Regions from separate parts of the Staphylococcus ureilyticus genome, predicted to be linked through region 1. Evidence: predicted binding sites of a transcription regulator. Region 1 holds the regulator's gene; the other holds the start of a gene.
The links. The regulator CtsR, encoded in region 1, represses protease genes until heat stress. The targets are predictions, from matches to a motif close to ATGGTCAATAAAGGTCAAACA.
Positions count from the first base shown of each region.

Region 2: a site for CtsR is predicted at 5,644-5,664, ahead of clpP (ATP-dependent Clp endopeptidase proteolytic subunit ClpP). Genes of this name have one in related genera too.

Region 1 covers NZ_CP094825.1:239,622-251,193, reverse strand. Annotated here, with positions in the region: gene gltX (glutamate--tRNA ligase) at 1-430, opposite strand, end outside; gene MUA21_RS01125 (PIN/TRAM domain-containing protein) at 869-1,927, opposite strand; gene radA (DNA repair protein RadA) at 2,002-3,372, opposite strand; gene MUA21_RS01115 (ATP-dependent Clp protease ATP-binding subunit) at 3,723-6,185, opposite strand; gene MUA21_RS01110 (protein arginine kinase) at 6,197-7,207, opposite strand; gene MUA21_RS01105 (UvrB/UvrC motif-containing protein) at 7,200-7,751, opposite strand; gene MUA21_RS01100 (CtsR family transcriptional regulator) at 7,776-8,237, opposite strand; gene MUA21_RS01095 (NupC/NupG family nucleoside CNT transporter) at 8,394-9,608, shown strand; gene pdxT (pyridoxal 5'-phosphate synthase glutaminase subunit PdxT) at 9,669-10,244, opposite strand; gene pdxS (pyridoxal 5'-phosphate synthase lyase subunit PdxS) at 10,246-11,133, opposite strand; gene pdxR (MocR-like pyridoxine biosynthesis transcription factor PdxR) at 11,231-11,572, shown strand, end outside.
Region 2 covers NZ_CP094825.1:540,822-552,393, reverse strand. Annotated here, with positions in the region: gene gap (type I glyceraldehyde-3-phosphate dehydrogenase) at 1-485, opposite strand, end outside; gene MUA21_RS02570 (sugar-binding transcriptional regulator) at 525-1,499, opposite strand; gene MUA21_RS02565 (hypothetical protein) at 1,904-2,131, shown strand; gene MUA21_RS02560 (DUF4887 domain-containing protein) at 2,277-2,924, opposite strand; gene MUA21_RS02555 (hypothetical protein) at 3,206-3,394, shown strand; gene MUA21_RS02550 (TIGR01777 family oxidoreductase) at 3,760-4,656, shown strand; gene MUA21_RS02545 (hypothetical protein) at 4,675-4,872, shown strand; gene clpP (ATP-dependent Clp endopeptidase proteolytic subunit ClpP) at 5,014-5,598, opposite strand; tRNA gene MUA21_RS02535 (tRNA-Arg) at 5,749-5,820, shown strand; gene MUA21_RS02530 (YitT family protein) at 6,064-6,909, opposite strand; gene whiA (DNA-binding protein WhiA) at 7,253-8,197, opposite strand; gene mgfK (gluconeogenesis morphogenetic factor MgfK) at 8,248-9,234, opposite strand; gene rapZ (RNase adapter RapZ) at 9,221-10,147, opposite strand; gene trxB (thioredoxin-disulfide reductase) at 10,623-11,567, opposite strand.

The DNA of each region.
Region 1 (11,572 bases):
GACGTTCTTCCTCTGTTAAATGTGCATGTTTACCACCATAACGTGGCATTTCACCGCGCGCAATTTGTTGTTCACGTTCCGCTTCTAACTCTTCTTCAGTCATATAACATTTATATGCTTTATCTTCATCTAATAATTGTTGAATAAGCGGGTTGTATATTTCAGCACGTTCTGACTGACGGTAAGGGCCATAACCTTTATCCTTATCTACTGATTCGTCCCAATCAATACCTAACCATTTTAGATTATCGAACTGTGATGATTCTCCATCTTCTAAATTACGTTTGCTATCTGTATCTTCTATACGTATTACAAAATCACCATCATAATGTTTAGCAAATAAATAGTTAAATAATGCAGTTCTTGCATTACCAATATGCAAATAACCTGTTGGGCTTGGCGCATATCTAACTCTTACACGATTACTCATTATGTTCACTCCTGTTTAAAATTAATTTTTTATTTTCAATTTCATTGCTTTCATTTTTACTGTGTCTATCTATTACACACAGTAATATATCAATACGAATCCAATGAAGTTCATATTAAAAAATAATGTTTCAGCATTTAAAGTATATTGCTTATTCGCTTACTTATAATATCATAGCTCATCATTTTTTAAAGCATCACTATATTAAAATCAAACATTTTTTGTTTTTAATTCCACGGCATAATTCTAAATATAGTAATACAATTTCGCTATCTATTGTAGCACTTTAAAGCTGATTATGATATTACCACGCTTAAATTTAATTGTTTATAAATGAATTCTTTTGTCACTTGGTCATTCAGTGTTTTTACGTAAAAAAGGTTTCATGTGAAACTGTAACTGTAGTTGCTACATTTCATATGAAACCTAACTGCTATTTCAATATATTTTTTTAGCAAAAATAATCCGACCCGAAGATGTTTGCAATAAACTGACGACTTCTAAATCAATGTGTTCGCCAATATGTTTTTTAGCATTGTCTACAACTACCATCGTACCATCTTCTAAATAACCCACTGCTTGTCCAGCTTCTTTACCCATCTTAGTTAACAATAAGTTAAGCCGATCACCTTGATGGACTGTTGGCTTAATGGCTTCTGATAAGTCATTAACATTGAGTACTTGAATGCCTTGTATATGACAAACTTTGTTCAGATTAAAATCTGTAGTGATAATTTGAGCTCTATAATGCAGCGCGAGTTTAATTAACATAGCGTCTATATCACTGTGTGATTTTGTAGGTTGAATAATACGTGTAGGGTGCTGTGCATCGTGTAATGCATTAAGCATATCTAAGCCTCTTTGACCTTTTTCTCTCTTCACACTATCATTCGCATCCGCAATAACTTGCAATTCATTAATCACACCTTGCGGAATTAAAATCTCACCATCTACAAAGCCACATTCTAAAACATCTAGAATACGTCCATCTATAATTGCACTCGTATCAATCACCTTTGGCATCGCATTACGTGTATTCATAGCCATAGAACGCGTCATATTTTCTGGCAAAAACAAAAGCATTTCATCACGTTTACGTAAACCAAATTGAAAACCTAAATATCCCAATATGATTGTAACAATAATTGGTACAAAATGATTTAACACGTTGTTGCCAATAATTTGAAAAATAAATGAAATCATTACAGAAATAAGCAAACCTATAATGAGCCCGATTGTGGCAAACAATATTTCTATCGCACTTTGACGCATAATCATTTGTTCTAAATCTTTCATTGCTAAAGTTACTTTCTTAATAAACCAACCAAAGATAGCAAAAAACAGTATAATCCCTAGTAGTCCATTGAAATAATTATTTGTAAGTAGCATGAAATGACTCAATCCAGCATCTGTAATAATTTCTGGAATAAGATACACGCCTAAACTTGCGCCCAATATGATATAGCACAAGATTACAATGAGTCTTATCATGTTCAAATGCTAACGCTCCTTTCGCATGAAAGCTATTATGACTTCATAAGCCTTGTAACCATTTAAATAAATGTCGTTGATCAATGTTTTGATAAGGCATATTTTAATGCCTCATGGACATTTGTCACACCAATGACTTTAATGTTGCTCGGGAATTCCCAACCCCCAATATTAGATTCAGGAATAATAATGCGTTTAAAACCTAATTTTTCCGCTTCTTGTACACGTTGTTCAATGCGAGAAACACGTCTCACTTCCCCTGTTAAACCAACTTCGCCGATAAAACAGTCTAAGCCATCCACAGTTAAATCTTTAAAGCTTGAGGCAGTAGCAATAATGATTCCTAAATCAACAGCAGGTTCTGTTAACCTTACGCCACCAGCTACTTTAATATAGGCATCTTGTTGTTGCAGTAAATAATTTTCTTTTTTCTCTAATACAGCCATTAACAAACTTAAACGATTGTGATCTATTCCTGTCGCCATACGTCTAGGATTATTAAATGTTGTGGGTGTTACTAACGCTTGAACCTCAATTAATAATGGTCGCGTACCTTCCATAGTAGACACGATTGTTGAACCTGGAACATTTGTAGAACGTTCTTCTAAAAACATTTCTGAAGGATTTTTAACACCTTTCAATCCACTCTGTTTCATTTCAAAAATACCCATTTCATTTGTAGAACCAAAGCGATTTTTTACCGCTCTTAAAATCCGATAAGCATGATGCTCATCACCTTCAAAATAAAGCACCGTATCCACCATATGTTCTAGCAAACGAGGTCCCGCAATCTGACCTTCTTTCGTAACGTGACCAACAATAAACGTCGCGATATTTAGTTGTTTAGCTATATTCATCAAGCTCTGTGTACTCTCTCTCACCTGAGATACCGAACCGGGTGCAGAACTGATTTCAGGGTGAAAAATAGTCTGAATAGAATCTACAACAAGCAAATCAGGCTTCAATTGTTTAACTGTTTCATGTATCACTTCTAAATCTGTTTCTGCAAATACATTTAATTGACTTGAATCTTCATCTAATCGATCTGCTCTTAATTTTGTTTGATTTAATGATTCTTCACCAGTTATATATAAAACGTTTTTCTCTTGTGATAACGCTGCACATATTTGAAGCAATAGTGTTGATTTACCGATACCTGGATCGCCACCAATCAACACAAGTGAACCATTAACGATCCCGCCACCAAGCACTCGATTAAACTCTGCTGAATTCGTTTTAACACGTGGTGTTGTCTCATGCTTTATATCATTTAACTTCTGTACTTTGGATGTATTTTCACGACTGCGCACACCATGTTTCGGACTTGTCGATTTCTGTTCTATGATTTCTTCCATTTGATTCCATCCACCACAGTTAGGACATTTCCCCATCCATTTAGGTGACTGATAACCACATGCCATGCATTCAAAAATCACTTTCTTTTTGGCCAAAACTGCACCTCCATCTTTATTGAACAAATCTATTTTATACCTATGTTTATGTAAAAACAAATTTTATTTACAAATGATTTATTTTGATATTTTATATGCTAAATAAATAGCTTTATATTGTAATATATAAATGAATATATTGCAAAAATCTATTTTTAAAAATAACACTATTATGCCTATAGCACCATCAAAAAGATATACTTTATTGATATCCAAATTAGCCTACAAGGTCATATCATACTTTCACCATACTGTATCGTAGTTTTTGAAATTAAAAAAGCGTTTCTCAAGGTTGAAATAAATACTTGAGAAACGCTTTGGTATTATGACCTATATTGGTTTATCTAATTTTATGATTCAGAAGTTTCTTTTTCTTTTTCATCTTCTGTTCTATCTTTAATGTTATATTTATATTCCTTACCGTCATGGTCGATATAAACATTTTTACCTTCAATTTGATTGCCGTCTAAGATTAACTCACTTAAGTTATCTTCAATCGTTTTTTGGATTTCTCGAATAAGTGGTCTCGCACCATATTCTGGATCGTATCCTTCTTCAGCGATGCGTTCTTTAGCTGCATCAGAAACGATAATATCAATATCTTGTTCTGATAAACGATCTGTAAGTTTATTTACCATCATTGTTACAATTTCTTTCAACTCATCTTGAGACAGTTTGTGGAATACAATGATGTCATCTACACGGTTTAAGAATTCTGGACGGAAAGCATTTTTCAATTCTTTCATCATTGTTTTACGGATAGATTCATAGTCTTGACCTTCAGATGCGCCACCAAATCCTGCAAAACGTTGATCTTGCAATTCTTGCGCACCCACGTTAGATGTCATAATTATCACTGTGTTACGGAAGTCTACTTGACGACCTTTAGTATCTGTTAAGTGTCCATCATCTAATACTTGCAACAAGATGTTAAATACATCAGGATGCGCTTTTTCGATTTCATCAAATAATATAACTGAATATGGTTTGCGTCTTACTTTTTCAGTTAATTGACCGCCATCATCATGACCAACATAACCTGGAGGCGCTCCTACTAAACGACTGACAGCATGTTTTTCCATAAACTCACTCATGTCAACACGAATCATTGCGTCATCTTCACCAAACATTGTTTCTGCTAGTGCACGTGCTAATTCTGTCTTACCGACACCTGTAGGTCCTAAGAATATAAAGCTACCTATTGGTCTTTGAGGATCTTTTAATCCTGCTCTTGCACGTCTTACTGCTTTACTGATTGATGTTACTGCTTCTTTTTGACCAATGACACGTTTGTGTAACGTATCTTCCAAGTTAAGCAAGCGATCAGATTCTGTTTCATTAATTTTTGTTAATGGAATGCCAGTCCAACCAGCGATAACTTCACCGATATCCTCTTCAGATAAGGATGTGTTCGCACCGTTTTGGCTATTTTTCCAATTATTGTTTGCTTCTTCGTATTGTTTTTCTAATTTAGTTTGTTTATCACGTAAATTAGCTGCATTTTCAAATTCTTGTGCATGTACAGCTGCATCTTTTTCATTTTTCACTTGCTCAATTTCTTGTTCCAGCTCTTTTAAGTTTGGTGGTGTTGTATGACTTTTTAGTCTTACTTTTGAGCTTGCTTCATCAATTAAGTCAATCGCTTTATCTGGTAAGAAACGATCAGACACATAGCGATGACTTAGTTTTGCAGCTGATTCTAAAGCTTCATCAGAGATGTTGATGCGGTGATGTGCTTCATAACGATCACGTAATCCTTTTAAGATTTCAATCGTATCTTCAACAGTTGGTTCATCTACTTGAACAGGTTGGAAACGACGTTCTAACGCAGCATCTTTTTCAATGTTTTTACGATATTCATCAAGTGTAGTCGCACCGATACATTGTAATTCGCCACGAGCTAATGCTGGTTTTAAGATGTTTGATGCATCAATTGCACCTTCTGCACCACCAGCACCTACTAATGTGTGTAGCTCATCAATGAACAGAATGACATTACCTGCTTGGTGAATTTCTTCCATTACTTTTTTCAAACGCTCTTCAAATTCGCCACGATATTTCGTACCAGCAACGACTGTTCCCATATCTAATGACATCACACGTTTACCTTTAAGTGTTTCAGGAACTTCATTATTAACAATTGCAAGTGCTAAACCTTCAGCAATTGCCGTTTTACCGACACCTGGTTCCCCAATTAATACTGGGTTGTTCTTAGTACGTCTACTCAACACTTCAATGACACGTGTGATTTCTTTATCTCTGCCAATAACAGGATCCAACGTGCCATCATTAGCAATTACTGTTAAGTCACGAGCAAGACTATCTAAAGTTGGTGTATTATTAGATTTGTTTGCCTGCGCATTTTTATTGCTCATTTCAGGACTTCCTAAAGCTTTCACTACTTGCGCGCGTGCTTTCGTAATGTTTAAGTCTAGATTAGCAAAAACACGTGCAGCTACGCCTTCATTTTCTCTAATTAAACCAAGTAATATATGCTCAGTACCAACGAAATTGTGGTGTAATTTTCTTGCTTCGTCCATTGATAACTCAATAACTTTTTTAGCACGTGGTGTGTAATGTAACGCACCCATTTGTTCTTGACCGTGACCAATTAATTTTTCAACTTCTGTTACTACTTTTTCTTCAGTAATATCAAAGGATTCCAACACTTTTGCTGCAATACCTTCTGGTTCTTTCATTAAACCTAAAAGTAAATGTTCTGTTCCTATATTTGAATGATTTAAGCGAATTGCTTCTTCTTGAGCATGTGCCAATACACGTTGTGCACGTTCTGTCAGTCTACCAAATAACATAGCATGACCTCCTAATTTATATGTTCTCTTAAAATATCTGCTCTTTTTTCGTTAACTGTTCTATCATCTTCATCATCTAATAAGAATGGTGATTGAATAGCAACCATCAACTCATTAAACTTAAAGTCTTTTAAATCAATATAGTCTAAATCTATACCTAATTTCACTTCACTTAATCTAAATGATGCTTCTTCCATAGATATTAGTCTACTATATTTTAAGATACCTAACGAACGATATACTCTATCTAAAGTTTCAATTTTATTATGCTTGCTAAGTCGTTCGCGAATTTGCATCTCTTCGTTAATAATTTGTTGTACTACTTCAGTTAAACTTTCAATAATTTCTTCTTCTGTTTTTCCAAGCGTCAGTTGATTGGAAATTTGATAAATGTGACCGTATACTTGGGAACCTTCGCCATAGATACCTCTTATTGTGAATCCAAAACGATTGATTGTTTGAGCGATTCTATTCATCCGCTTCATAATCGTAAGTCCCGGTAAATGTAACATTACGCTGGCTCTCATACCAGTACCGATATTCGTCGGACATGTTGTTAAATAACCGAGTGTTTCATCAAAACTTACATCTAATTCACTGTCTAATGTGTCATCCAGTGCGGAAGCTTTTTCATATAATGTTTGTAATGATAAATCATTTCCCATGGCTTGAATTCGTATATGATCTTCTTCATTAACCATAATGCTTAAAGATTCATCTTCATTTAAAAGTACTGCAGCAGCAGGTCTTTTTATTAACTCGGGACTGATAAGATGTTTCGCTACAAGTTTATATTTACTCTGCTGGTCCATCGTGCCTAACCTCTGTATAAACATGTTAGGAAGCGCATCTTGAACTTCATTTATCACTCTATTACCATCTTGTTCGGATGCAAACATCAAAGGGTGTACATGATTTTCTAAATTTCTAGCCAAACGCAATCTCGAAGACATTACGATTGGACTTTCTGCTTCGTCTCTCATCCACTCACTAATGTGGGTGCTGATATCATTCTTACTCATCATGTTTCACCTCGCTGTCTTCTTTCAATGCCTTAATTTCATCTCTAACAACTGCAGCCTCTTCAAAATTTTGTTCTTCAATTAACTGATTTAAATAAGTTGTTTTCTCTTCTATTTGTTTTTTCAAAGCTAACTTTCTATGTGAAGAGCGTGGTGTTTTTCCAGTGTGTTCGATTTGACCACCTTGTACACGTCGTACAATATCGACAATGTCATCTTTAAAAGTTGCGTAGCAGTCTGCACAACCAAATTTACCAACATGCGCAATATCTTTTAATGTCATTTGACAAGTAGGACATCTCTTTTCTTCTTTAAATGCAATTTCATCGAAATCAATACCGTGTTTCGCTGCTAAATGTTGTAATATTTGTTTTACTACAAACGCACCTTCAATGTCATCTTGTGACTGCATTTGTTGGTTTTGAGTCCATGGGTTACCGCCTTGTGCGCATGTGGCACAAACCCATTTTTCATGTACACCATCTTGCCCTTTAACTGCTAACTTTACTTCTGCTTCATTTAAATGACAATTTTCGCACAGCACGACCAAACACCTCTCTTAATTTCTTTAATAATAATTTATTACATGTAATATTCGTTTCACTATATTAGCACGTATAATATCTCTTGATAATACATCCATTTTTAAAGTTTCTCTATCGATTACAGCGTAAATCATTTTTGCTTCGCGTTCACTGATATATGCTTTATCTAATAAACCATCTATGATGTAATAAGCTTGTTGCTGTGAAATAGATGGTCCGATGAGTTGAAGTAAATGATTAATGTAACCTGTTTCATCTTTGTTTTCAATTTTAGTGATTCGAATATAACCACCGCCACCTCTTTTACTTTCTATTTCATAACCATGTTCATTTGTAAAACGTGTTTTGATCACATAGTTTAGTTGAGAAGGCACACAGTCAAACCGCTGTGCAATATTGGCACGTTGAATTTCAACAACGTCTTCATTGGTGTCTTCAAATAATTTTTTAATGTACTGTTCTATGATGTCGGACATGTTATGCATGATTATCACCTCTTTTGACCTTCTTTGACTATATTATATGACCAACTTTGACCTTTTTCAACCAATATGTTTTAAATTTTTTCAATTTTGGATGTAAGTAAGCGCTTGTTTATTGTATTATAGGAGTTAAGAAAAAATTTAAAGGGATGAATTATTATGCATATTATTATCGGTTTAATTGGTATTGCTGTGTTTCTTGGGTTAGCTTTACTCTTTAGTTCTGACAGAAAAAATATTCGCTGGCAATACATTGGCTTATTACTCGTAATACAACTTGTATTTGCTTTTATATTATTAAAAACAAAATTTGGTATTACGGTCATTGGTGGCATTTCAGATGGCTTTAATTACTTATTAGCTAAAGCTGCTGAAGGTGTCAATTTTGTATTTGGTGGATTTGAATTTGTAGATCCTAAAAATCCTCCATTCTTCTTCAATGTATTATTACCAATCGTTTTTATTTCAGCATTAATTGGTATCTTACAATACACAAGAATACTGCCATTCATTATTAACTATTTAGGTTTAGCCATTTCTAAAGTAAATGGGATGGGTCGCTTAGAGTCATATAATGCGGTAGCAGCAGCAATTTTGGGTCAATCAGAAGTTTTCATTTCACTCAAAAAAGAATTAGCACATATCCCTAAACAACGTCTTTATACATTGACTGCTTCCGCGATGTCTACGGTATCGGCTTCTATTATCGGTGCTTATTTTACATTAATCGAGCCTAGATATGTAGTTACTGCAGTAGTACTAAACTTATTTGGCGGGTTTATCATTGCTTCTATTATTAATCCATATAAAGTAGATGTAAAAGAAGATAAATTAATCGTTGAAGAAAGTGAGACGAAAAAACAGTCCTTCTTCGAAATGTTAGGGGAATACATTTTAGATGGGTTTAAAGTTGCTGTAATCGTTGGTGCGATGCTGATTGGTTATATAGCAATTATCGCTTTGTTAAACGGTGTTGTAAGTGCTATTTTCACTGCAGCTTCAGGTGGAAGTATTACATGGGATTTCCAAACTTTAATTGGATTTATATTTGCACCATTAGCATTTTTAATTGGGGTACCATGGGACGATGCTGTTCAAGCTGGTTCTATTATGGCAACAAAATTACTATCTAATGAATTTGTAGCCATGCAAAGCTTAAATGAAGTTAAAAATATCAGTGAACACGCAAAAGGTGTAATCTCTGTCTTTGTTGTATCTTTTGCTAACTTTAGTTCTATTGGTATTATTTCTGGCGCAATCAAATCGCTTAATAATGAAAAAGGTGATATGGTAGCACGTTTTGGTTTAAAACTTTTATTTGGTGCCACACTTGTGTCATTTATTTCTGCAGCAATCGCAGGTTTCTTTATCTAATTAAACTGACAAAAAGCAGGTCAATCCATTTTGGAATTGACCTGTTTTTTTTATGTTATATTAAACTTGCTCAATTGTAGCCTTTGCAACAATATGTTCAATGAAATATTGCGTTACGCGATAATCTTCTGTTAACTCTGGATGGAAAGAAACACCTAAATAGCGTCCTTCTTGAACTGCTACTATTTTCTCACCAACCGAGCTCAATATTGTGGCATTCCCATGGACTTGGGCTATATGAGGGGCTCTGATAAATACCCCTTCTATATCTTCTGCAATGCCAGTAATATTTAAATGACTTTCAAAACTATCTACTTGTCTGCCAAATGAATTTCGTTGGACCGTAATATCTAATTTGTTGAGATATCCTTCTTCACCAACAATATCTTTTGCCATAACTATAAGCCCTGCACAAGTGCCAAACATAGGTAATTCAGATTGTTGTAATGCTTCTTTAAACCCATATAAATTCATTAAACGACGTAACGTTGTCGATTCACCACCAGGTAGTATGAGCCCATCAATTTCCTCTAATTGCTCCACATGTTTTATGGCAATACCTTCGTGTCCACTTAATTCAATATGCTTCAAATGTTCTCTCACAGCACCCTGTAAAGCTAAAACACCTATTTTCATATTACCAACCACGCTCTTGCATACGTTCTTCTAGTGACAAATCATTAATGTCTAAACCTTTCATTGCTGTACCTAACTCTTTAGCTAATCTACCAATTAATTCATAATCTTGGTAATGCGTCGTAGCTTGTACAATTGCTTTTGCAAATTTTTCAGGATCTTCTGATTTAAAAATACCAGAACCAACAAATACACCATCTGCACCTAATTCCATCATTAAAGCAGCGTCTTGAGGTGTTGCTACACCACCAGCTGCAAAATTCACCACTGGCAATTTACCGTTTTCTTTAATTGATTTTAATACTTCAAAAGGTGCACCTATGTTTTTAGCTTCCGTCATAATTTCATCATCATTCATAACTGTTATGCGACTCACTTCAGCATTGACTTGTCTAATATGTCTAACAGCTTCAACGATATTACCAGTACCAGGTTCACCTTTCGTACGTAACATTGCCGCTCCTTCACCTATGCGACGCGCTGCTTCACCTAAATTACGACAGCCACAAACAAATGGTACTGTAAAAGTATCTTTACGTAAGTGGTACTCTTCATCAGCTGGTGTTAAGACTTCTGATTCGTCAATATAGTCAACACCCATTGCTTCTAGTACACGTGCTTCTGTTATATGACCAATACGACCTTTAGCCATGACAGGTATAGAAACAGCATTCATTACTTCTTCAACAATCTTAGGATTTGCCATTCTAGCAACACCACCAGCTGCTCTAATATCAGAAGGAACACGTTCTAACGCCATTACAGCAACTGCCCCTGCTTCTTCCGCGATTTTCGCTTGTTCAGCATTGACAACGTCCATGATGACGCCGCCTTTTTGCATTTCAGCCATTCCTCTTTTGACTCTTTCTGATCCAGTAAATTTAGACATTTTATTTACCCCTTTACTTAGTTGATTAAATTCATTTTAAAAGATAAACTGGTGTTTAAAAAGGTACACTTTCAAAATAATTTAGGAGGTCAGTTTATTGTCTAAAAATCATCTCTATATTAATTTATATGAAAATTTAAAACAACAAATCATAGAAGGTCAATACAAATCTGAAGATAAGTTTCCGTCTAAACGTGCATTAGGCCAACATTTATCTGTAAGCAATACAACAATTGAACATGCGTATCAGCTCTTATTAGATGAAGGATATATTTACTCCAAACCGCGTTCAGGCTATTTTGTTTCAGATATAGAAACGCTTCCTGTTATCGCAAGAAATATGGACCAATCCCAACATCATAATAACTCAAAAAATAATCATGAAGTGACACAATCAGTCCGTTCACTGGCATTTAATTTATCAGAGATTGATGCAGAA
Region 2 (11,572 bases), 300 kb from region 1:
ACTTTAGCAACTGGTGCTAATGAGTTAGTAGTACATGAAGCACCTGAAACAACGTCTTCTGAACCATCTAAAGTATCATGGTTAGTGTTGTAAACGATTGTTTTCAAGTCACCTTTAGCTGGTGCTGAAATCAATACTTTTTTAGCTCCTGCATTGATATGTGCTTCTGCTTTTTCTTTATCTGTAAATAAACCAGTACATTCTAATACTACATCGATATCTAAGTCTCCCCAAGGTAATTTGCTTGGATCTGGCTCAGAAAATGATTTAACTTCTAATCCGTTAACGCGGAAACCATTCTCTTCAACTTCAACTTCTCCTGTGAAGCGACCTTGTGTAGTGTCATATTTTAATAAATGAGCTAACATTTCATCATCTGTTAAGTCGTTTACTGCTACTACATCGATTCCTTCTACATCTTGAATTCTTCTGAATGCTAAACGACCAATTCTACCAAAACCATTAATTGCTACTTTAACTGCCATTATAATGGCCTCCTTTAAAATGATATTTAAAAAGTGGAATCACTTTTTATTACTATTATTCGCGATAATACTTGCCGCTCCTTCATCTGTGATTAACACAGTGTTTTGGGGTGCAATCGAAAGATAAGCTTTAATTGCCTCTCCTTTTGATTTACCCCCAGCAACGGCAAAGATAAACTTTTTCGATACAAGGTCTTCTAATTGAAGTCCGATCGTTTTTACTTTGTGAACGATCTGCCCTTGTTCATCGAAATAATATCCAAATGCTTCTCCCGAGGCATTGTGATGTTGAAGTTTTTCAATAACTTCACTAGGTGATTGACGTCTACGCGCCATCTTCAGCGCATCACCAATGCCGTGGATTGTAATATTTGCTTCTTTAATTTTTTCTAAAGTGTGTATCACTGAAGGCTCTAACATAAGTGTATTATACGTTGTTTCACTGACATTATCTGGTACATAAAGCGTTGTATAATCTCCATCTGTTTGCTGAGCCATACTGGCTGCAATCGTATTGGCTTGATATACAACATTTTCACCAAGCCCACCTCTTGCAGGTACAAAAAATACGTCGTAAGGTTGCCGATGCATAGCTTCACTTACGTATGCCATTGTTGAGCCACCAGTAACTGCTACAGTTGCATGATCGTATAAAACATCTTCAACTAGCTGTCCGGCTTGTTTAGATAATTCAATTTTAACCGTTTTATCAGTGTCTGAATCACCAGGAATGACATAAACATCTTTAATGCCATATTTTTCTTTGATAATTTGCGCAAGGTGATGATCATCTGAATAAACGTTAAAATAACTATTGAGTTGGCGTACTGTCGTTTCACCAGCTTCAGTGATTTCCATACCTGTAGGTTTAACTTTGATAAGTGCTTGTTTCTTTAAAACATCTGTTTCAGAACGCAACACTCTTTCAGTTAAATCCATATATTCACTTAAACTACGTCTACCGACGGGTTGATACTGAGCGATAGTAGTGAGTATTGAAAAACGACGATACATCTTTTCAACAATTTCTGGGACAAGCTTTTGTTGAATTTTTATCAAGTTCTTCACTACTAACCTCCTCCGTTTCTATATACAAGGGTCAAGTTCTAACCATAGATTGACTTTTTACGTCCCTACTGGGACAAAAAAATATAACCTCTTATATTTGCTATAATACTACTATACATTTAAAAAAGCAAGAGAAATACTTCGGTCTTAAATAAAGTGAAATTTATACTTTTATAGTTCTATTCTCTATAGAAATATTTTACCCATTTTCTTTTTTTATTAATCATTTTCCACATGACATTTTTTAATTATATGTTAAACCATCATCAACATGCGTTTCTTTGAAACAATCTCCAATTATGCTTAAAATAAATATAAATTTAATGAGTTATTTTTCAGGAGGAATATACATGTCTAACAATAAACACCCAGAAGTTATAGACCCAGAAGATAAAAGATACAAAGATGACGATTACTTTAAACAAACGAAAGAACATTCTCAAAAAAATCCATATCAATCATTTAATTACAACAAACACATTGGTTGTCATTTAGGTCCATTTGGTTGTTTAGGTGGCTGCTTATCAAGCATACTGCTTTTGTCATTCATTTCATATTTAGTGAGCTTATTATTTTAATCATTCTTTTCTTTGTTTCATATGATTCTTACTACGAATGATAATCTGCGTTTCATTCTAGTGCTTAATTCACATTAATATTTATAAAAAAACACGCACTGTATGTGACAGCGCGTGTTCTATAAATATAATTTTCTTTTTATATTTAATCTTCATCAGATGATTGCGAACTTTTTTCTGAGTTTGAATTATTATTTTGCGTTGAACGTTGTTGAGTATTTTGTTGCGTACTGCGTTGTTGTGTAGAAGGTTCATTCGTCTTCTCTTCTGTTGAAGGCTCAGATGTGCGCTCTTCAGTAGAAGGTTCACTCGTCTTTTCTTCTGTTGTTTTTTCTTCTGTTGAAGGTTCGCTTGTTTTTTCCTCTGTTGAGCGTTCTTCAGTAGTACGTTCTTCCTTCGTTTTTTCAGGTGAATCTTTTTCTTCCGTAGTTCTTCTTTCTTGTGTTCTAGGTTGCTGTGTCTGTTGGGTTTGTTGCGTCTGTTGTGTCTGAGGAACTTGTTGTGTTTGCTGTGTCTGTTGGGTTTGTTGTGTTTGGTTTGTTTCTTCAGTTGATTTTTCTTTTTTCTTGTCTTTTTGTTCCTTAGTTTTTTCTTTCTTTTTGTCTTTTTCTTCTTGTTTTTGGTCTGCCAAACGTTCATTGGCTTTATTTGAATGATCTACGAATGCAAAAATTGCAAAAACTAACCCACCTATAAGTAATAGGACAATCAATCCACTGATGAGTTTTGCGAAACCTCTCATTTTTTTATTATCTTTGTCATCAAAATTGTTATTTTGATTATGCTTAGGCATATGCTCCCCTCACTTCAATTTATATCAAATCATCATTTTCAAATGGCATTTAACTTCATGTTAGAACTATATTTTACACTATTTCATTGATTAAACAACCTTATTAACCACATTTTAATGTAGTTGTTACTTTGATTTCCAAACTATAGTAAAATAATCACATACAACACTTTTATTGTAGCTTCAACTTAATACTAATCTAATTTCGAATATTGTTTCAATACTTTTATTTAAATTATTCTTTTACTATCAATAATATCATAACAGGATGTGACTAGATTTTGAAAAAGTACGACTTATTTAATGAATCAAATCAATCACAACAAAAGCCTACCCATTTGCGTCATATGATGAGCGTAAATGATAATGATGAATCAAAAATCCCAATTAAAACGCGCTATAAACTTTTTATACTTGTGCTATTTTTGTTTTTAATCGCTTTTGGCATTATCGGCTTATTTATTTTATAATATGTAGTACTTCAATTACACTATTATAATGACATCAAAATAATTTCTGCCGATTCAATGATGTATATTAAGAATCATAAAAAATTAGGCCTACACGATAATCGTATAGGCCTCTACTAAAGGGAGTCAAAATTTTACCTTCGCTAGTATATTATGGGGTATACTCGAAATAATTAAGAGATGATTAATTAATATCGAAGGTACCTTTATTATAACGACATATGATTTTATTTTAAATACATCTTTGACATAGTAAATGACATATTTTTGAACAAAATTCGAATAAATTTTGTCATACTCTTTATGAGATTTACTTGCATTTAAAGCCTGAACGATTCCATACTACAATTCTATGAGGTGATACTATGAAACACTATCTAATTACAGGCGGTACTGGTCTAGTAGGTACTCAGCTAATCGAAGCAATACAACAAAGTGATTCCAAAATCACGATATTAACAAGACAAAACAATGCTACATCACATCCTAAAATCACATATGTTAACTGGTCAGAACCGAATTGGGAAAGCCAAATTTCAGATATTGATATCGTGATCAATTTAGCCGGTGCTAGCTTAAATAATCGCTGGACCTCCTCACATAAACAAAATATTATGTTAAGTCGATTACAATCTACTCAGGCACTATACGACCTTTTTAAAAACAGAAAGCAAAAGCCAGCTGTATTCTTTAACGCCAGCGCAGTAGGTTATTACAAACCTGATTTAACACGTACATATACTGAGCTGTATCAAACATTACCATTTGATTTTTTATCTGAAGTGGTATATCAGTGGGAACGTTTAGCACGTCAATTTGAATCATTAGGCACACGAGTAATTATTGGCAGATTTGGAATGGTACTATCAAATCAAGGTGGTGCATTACCGTTGATGAAATTACCTTATGATTTAAATGTCGGTGGTAAAATAGGTAGTGGTAGACAATGGTATTCTTGGATTCATATTGAAGATTTAACAAGAGCGATACTCTATACCATAAATAATGAAAAAGCACGCGGTGTATTTAATTTCACATCACCAATTGCAGAACATCAAAATATGTTTGGTTATACCATTGCAAGAGAAGTTCATCGCCCACACTATACATGGGTACCTTCATTTGCACTCAGACTTATCTTAGGTGAAATGTCGACAGTTGTACTTGATACTCAAAAAGTTTTACCTAATAAGTTGGAAGCACTAGATTTTGAATTCAAATACCCAAATCTGAAACTAGCACTAGAAAATTTAGTTCATTAAGAAAGGGACTATTTAAAAATGAAACAAGATAGTATTAGCCATATCTTATTATTCATTGCAGGTTTACTCCTCATCACCAATGGTATTTTGGCATTTGAAAAACCTGCTATTATGATCGTCATTTCTATGTCTTTAGTAATCATTGGATTATTGACGTTAGTCATTTCGATTATTTTAATTTATAAAAGCAAACAAAATCTCTTAAATAAACACTAATCATACTTTCAAAATATTATTAAAAAAACAAGCCACACATGTCAACCACATCGTATATGCATCATGCATTTTAGAAATGGTCGTACATTGTCGTGACTTGTTTTTTGTTACTTGTATGTCATTATTAGCTTACGCGATATATTATGATTCTGGCACCATAACATCATCGATTAAACCATATTCTTTAGCTTCTTCTGCTGATAAGAAGTTATCACGGTCAGTATCTTTTTCAATTTGTTCAATTGATTGACCTGTGCGCTCAGCTAAAATTTTATTTAATTTAGCACGTGTTTTCAGAATATGATTAGCGGCAATTTCAATTTCAGTTGCTTGACCTTGCGCACCACCAAGTGGTTGGTGAATCATTACTTCAGCATTTGGTAAAGCAAAGCGTTTACCTTTTGCTCCTGCTGCAAGTAAGAATGAACCCATAGATGCAGCCATACCAATACAAATCGTTTGCACATCTGGTTTAATGTGTTGAATTGTATCATAAATAGCAAATCCAGCAGTTACACTACCACCCGGTGAGTTAATGTAAAGATAGATATCTTTTTCAGCATCTTGTGCTTGTAAAAATAATAATTGTGATACGATAGAGTTGGCTACGTTGTCATCAATTTGTGAACCTAACATAATAATACGGTCTTTTAATAAACGTGAGTAAATATCATAAGCACGTTCCCCACGGTTTGTAGTTTCAATTACTGTAGGTATTAAATTCATTAATATTGCCTCCTTATTTCTAACTGATAAATTTATTTTAACCTAAAAGTCAAATATGGTCAAAAAATAACGCTTAGAATTTCATTAAACATTATAAATTATTGTTGACCAACACTTATAAGATTTGTACACTAATATTATTGTTATTTACCCCTCGTAGTGTAATGGATAACACATAAGATTCCGGTTCTTAGAATAGGGGTTCGATTCCCTTCGAGGGGATATTTTGGATAATCTTCCTTAAAACCATCAAACTGAACATTGAAGTTTTCGGGCTTTCATTGACATTTACTATCCGTTGATGAAAGTCTTTTTTTATTTTCACACCTTGAAAAATACCAAACCAGTAGATTTGAAACTCGCTGTTATTCAAAACGCTTAAATTTCAACATTTATGCGTTTAAGATTTTGTGAAAATGATTTTATATTTATTTATCAATATTTAATAACTTAAGCATAACACTATTACTTTACATTGATAAACGTGCTGCCTAAGACATCTCGCACATCATGAATAACTAAAAAGGCATTTTCATCTACTTCATTGACTAATTTTTTCACTCTTGTCACCTGAGATTGCGGCACAGCAACATATAATATCGTTGTTTCCGTTTTTGCATAACCACCTTTTCCATTTAATAAAGTTGAGCCCCGACCAGTAAAGGAATTAATTTTGTCACTGATGATTTCATTCTTATTAGATATGATTGTAACGCCTTTTTTAGGATTAAAGCCTTCAATTATAAATGAAGTCGCTCTTTCGGTAATGAATAGCATAATAATCGTAAACAAGACACTCTTTAATGGTAACACCATCAAGAATGATAAGACGACAATGCCATCTAGAATAAAAATACCTTGAGATGTCTTCATTTCTGAGTATTTACTTATAATTTTAGCAATTACAGATGTGCCTCCAAGGGTACTCCCTGTAGAAATTACAAGTCCAGCACCTATTCCTATAATTGCACCACCAAATACAGAATTTATAACAAAATCATCTATCCCTAAATTAATATTTTCAGTTACTCGTAAAAAGAATGAGAGTGCCGTGTTTGAAATAACGGTATAAACAGCGATTGTTTTACTTAAATACTTCCAGCCGATAAAAACGACTATGGTATTAATAATCAAAGAAGACCAAGCTGGAGAAAATCCCAAAGTGTATTTTAAGGCTAGCGCAATACCCACCGTACCGCCATCACCCAAATTTGATCCAAGTAAAAAGCAATTTACACCTATAGCGTTGATAAACGTTCCAATTAAACATAAGATGATACTTTTATAATGATTTTTTATTAATGCTGTCATTGATTCACTCCCATTCTATTTCATTTAAATTTTAATCATGTCATAGACTATCTGCCATGACCTGTACTAAATATGATACTTAGCTGTACCTAACCTTAGACTGCAATAGCATACGCTTAATCGTCATAATCTATTTGGTGTCAACAAAGTAAATTGATGCTTCAGAAAATACAACTCCGTTTGAAACATATTAAAAAAAGACACCTCATATGAGGCGTCATATATAAATCTAATTAGCATATTATAATATCAAAAAGCAGTTTTTTTCAATAACATTTTAATATATTTTTAAAATTAGTTTTAACATTGGTAATAAGCACCATTTTCTTTTACAGACAAATGATTAAAGTTCAATTGTTTCACCACTCCGAATTTTATCAGCCATTTGGTTTAATTTTCTTAAACGATGATTGACACCGGATTTAGAAATTGTACCTGTAGACATCATTTCGCTTAATTCTTTCAGAGAAATTTCTTGATGCTCTATGCGTAACTTCGCTATTTCCCGTAATCGATCAGGAAGATTATCTAAACCAATTTCTTGGTCGATTAGTTGAATGCTTTCGACCTGCTTCATCGCTGCACTAACGGTTTTATTTAAATTCGCCGTTTCACAATTGACCAATCGATTTACGGAATTTCTCATATCTCTAACAATACGCACATCTTCAAATTTAAGTAATGCCTGATAGCCACCGATTAAACTCAAGAAATCAGAAATTTTTTCAGCTTCTTTTAAATAAGCAATGCTTCCTTTTTTTCGTTCTAGATGTTTAGCATTGAGTTCATATTCATTCATTAAATTCGTAATACCTTCGGAATGGTCTTCATACAATGAAAATATTTCTAAATGATAAGAAGATGTTTCTGGATTATTCACTGATCCACCCGCAAGAAAAGCACCTCGTAGATAACTTCTTTTCATTTCATCTTCACGAATCATCGCTTCATCTATTTCATGCGTAAAGACACCATTTTTCAATATACCTAATTCATCTAAAATTTCTTTAGCACGTGCTTTAATTCTACAAATATAAATATTGTTCTTTTTTAATTTCATTTTTTTTCTTACAAGTAGCTCTATTTCAACATTAAACACTTTTTTTATTAAGGAATATATCCGTCTTGCTGTCGTAGCATTTTCAGTTTGAACATTAATCACAAATTGTTGATTGGAAAGACTGAGTGCACCATTCATCCGTATAAGCGCACTGAGCTCTGCTTTTGCATTTGTTTCATCTACTTCTATTCTAGTCAGTTCATTTTTCATTTCTGATGCAAAGCTCATACATCTTCAGCCCCTTCTTATCTAAGTTTAATACTTAGTTTTTTACGATTTTATTTATCTCGTTTAAATTCAATCGTTTCTGTCTCTCTCATAGCGATCTCGTAAATCATTTTAGACAAGACCTCTGTATTGTGTCGAACATAATTTTCTTGTGATACTTCCACCAAGTTTTCGTGCGTAAAAACTTTGATGTTTTGTGCTTCCATATCACTCATATTGCATTTAACTGGAACTGCCCCATCTTCTTTATAACGTTGTAAGACATCAATGTTAAAAGTTTGGGTACTACATATAGCATAGTTTATACATTGACGACCCATGTGATTATGTATTGCTTCGACATGATCTAAGGCAGTGTAATGATTCGTCTCACCAGGTTGTGTCATAACATTTGATACATATAGCTTAGGCGCATCACAATTTAATAACGAATCCGCAATACCTTTAACGCATAAATTTGAGATTACACTTGTATATAACGAACCTGGTCCTAAAACGATTAAGTCTGCATCCTCTATCGCTTCAACCGCTTCTTCCATAGGTTCTACATTTTCTGGTTCTAAAAATACACGTTCGATTTTTTTATTTTTTTTAGGAATTTTTGATTCACCATAAACAATTTCGCCATCTTCCATCACTGCATTTAAGCGTACACTAGAATTTGTAGATGGTATCACACGACCTCTTATATTTAAAATTTTACTTAATTCTTTTACTGCATGGCCAAAATCATCATTCATATTCGTTAATGCAGCTATCAATAAGTTGCCTAAAGAATGACCTTCAACTTGATTTTCTTTAAAACGATATTGAAACAATCTTTCAATTGTTGATTCAGAATCACTGAGTGCTGAAATTACATTTCGTATGTCACCTGGTGCAGGAATATCCATTTCATTTCTGATTTTCCCCGTACTACCTCCATCATCAGCAACTGTGACAATCGTCGTAATATCTATCGGGAAGTCTTTTAAACCACGTGCTAAAACAGATAAACCTGTACCACCGCCAATAAGTACAAGTTTAATTCTTTTCATTTTTTCGTTTCACGCCACTTTCAATTTGAGCATCTCTATGATGCACATATACATTATAGTCAAAATTTTCATTAAGCTCTGCACCAATACGTTTTGCTAAAGCTACAGAACGATGCTGGCCTCCAGTACAACCAATCGCTATCACAAGTTGTGATTTACCTTCTTTTTTATAACCTGGAATCATAAATTTTAATAAATCCATTAATTTCTCATAAAAAATATTTGTTGCTTTCCATTTCATAACGTAATTATATACTGCTTCGTCTTCACCAGTTAATGGTCTGAGTTCATCTACATAATGCGGATTTGGTAAAAATCTCACATCAAACACTAAATCTGCATCCATTTGAATACCATGTTTAAACCCAAAACTTGTTACATTGATATTAAATGTTTGATAATTACTTTGATTAAAGTAATCTCCAATGCGCTTACGAAGCTCTTTAGGTTTCATAAATGATGTATCAATCGTATAATTTGCTAAACTTTGAATTTCAGCGAGTAAGCTGCGTTCTTCTTCAATTGCTTCAATTAATGAGCGCTGGCCTTGTTCGTTTAATGGATGTGCACGTCGCGTCTCTTTATAACGCGAAATCAACTTTTCGTTGGATGCTTCTAGGAACATCATATCAACGATAATGTCTGAGTTGCTTTTGATTTGATCGATTTCTTTAATCAATGATTTGAAAAGTTCTTTCCCTCTTAAATCAATGGCAATGGCAACCTTTTGCAACGAAGGATTTCCTTGACCCATTAATTCTACAAACTTCGGCAATAGTATTGGAGGTAAATTATCTACACAAAAATAACCGATATCTTCTAAACTTTGAATTACAACCGACTTACCTGTGCCAGACAAACCAGTCACAACTAATAATTCACTTTTAGTCACTTCTTTTTCTTCTCGTTGCATTACTTTACACCATCCAAAGATTATTTTTTATATTCCATTTATAGTATTGGAATTTTTTATCCATATACGCAATCGTTTTAACTTAGTCAGTTTATGACCACTATGCTATCACATTATATTTTACATGAAAAACGACTTTGGTAGTAGTTTTATCACTTAATTCACCTTAACTGCTATTGCAGACTGACTTAAAAGTAACAAAGTTGTTGCCAAAAATGTTAAAGGACCTTTATCTCCTTTTCGATTCACATCATTTATGAAAACAGCATCCCTTTACGACGTTTTAAAAATCATCACGCATACATCTGCATAATAAAACTAAAACGCACAACTAGCGAATACTTTAACCCTAAAATGCGATTATGTAAAAAAGCTAGAATGCTCAACCTACATGATTCGTGTAAGGTTGGTACATTCTAGCTCTGTCTGAATCTCGTTATTATTTAATTAATTACAGTAAATAACGCGTTTATGCCTATGCTTCTATAACATCTTTTAATTCTTCAATATATGAAATTGCACTTTGTGCTGCAATACTGCCATCGCCTGTTGCAGTTACGATTTGACGTAGACCTTTTGCACGTACGTCACCAGCAGCATATACGCCTGGTATTTTCGTACTCATATCTTCATTAGTAACAATATAACCTACTTCATTTGTAATGCCTAAATTTTCAAATGGTGCTGTTAGTGGTTTCATACCAATGTATACGAAAACACCATCAGCATCTAATGTTTGTTCAGCACCATCTTTAGTAGATTCTAAAGTAACTGAACCAACTTTGCCGTCTTTTTCATTGATTGTTTTTAGAGTATGGCTCCAAATAAAATCGATTTTATCGTTTTTAAATGCACGATCTTGTAAGATTTTTTGCGCACGTAGTTCATCTCTACGGTGTACGATTGTTACACTATCAGCAAATTTTGTAAGGAATGTACCTTCCTCAACTGCTGAATCTCCACCACCGATGACAAATAATTTTTTGTTTTTGAAGAATGCACCATCACATACTGCACAATAACTTACACCGCGACCGCCTAATTCTTGTTCACCTGGCACACCAATTTTTTTATATTCAGCACCAGTAGATATAATCACAGCTCGTGCAGTAATTTCACTGTTCCCAAGATTTATAACTTTGTATTGACCTTTGTCTTCTATTGATTTGATATCACCATATTGATATTTTGCACCAAATTTTTTAGCATGTTCAAACATTTTAGTTGATAAATCTGGCCCTGTTATCATTTCAAAACCCGGGAAATTTTCAACTTCTTCTGTATTTGCCATTTGTCCACCTGGCATACCACGTTCAATCATTACAGTACTTAAGTTTGCACGCGATGCATATACGGCTGCAGTCATACCAGCTGGTCCTGCGCCTACAATTGCAACATCAAAATCCACTTGTTCAGCCATTTAAA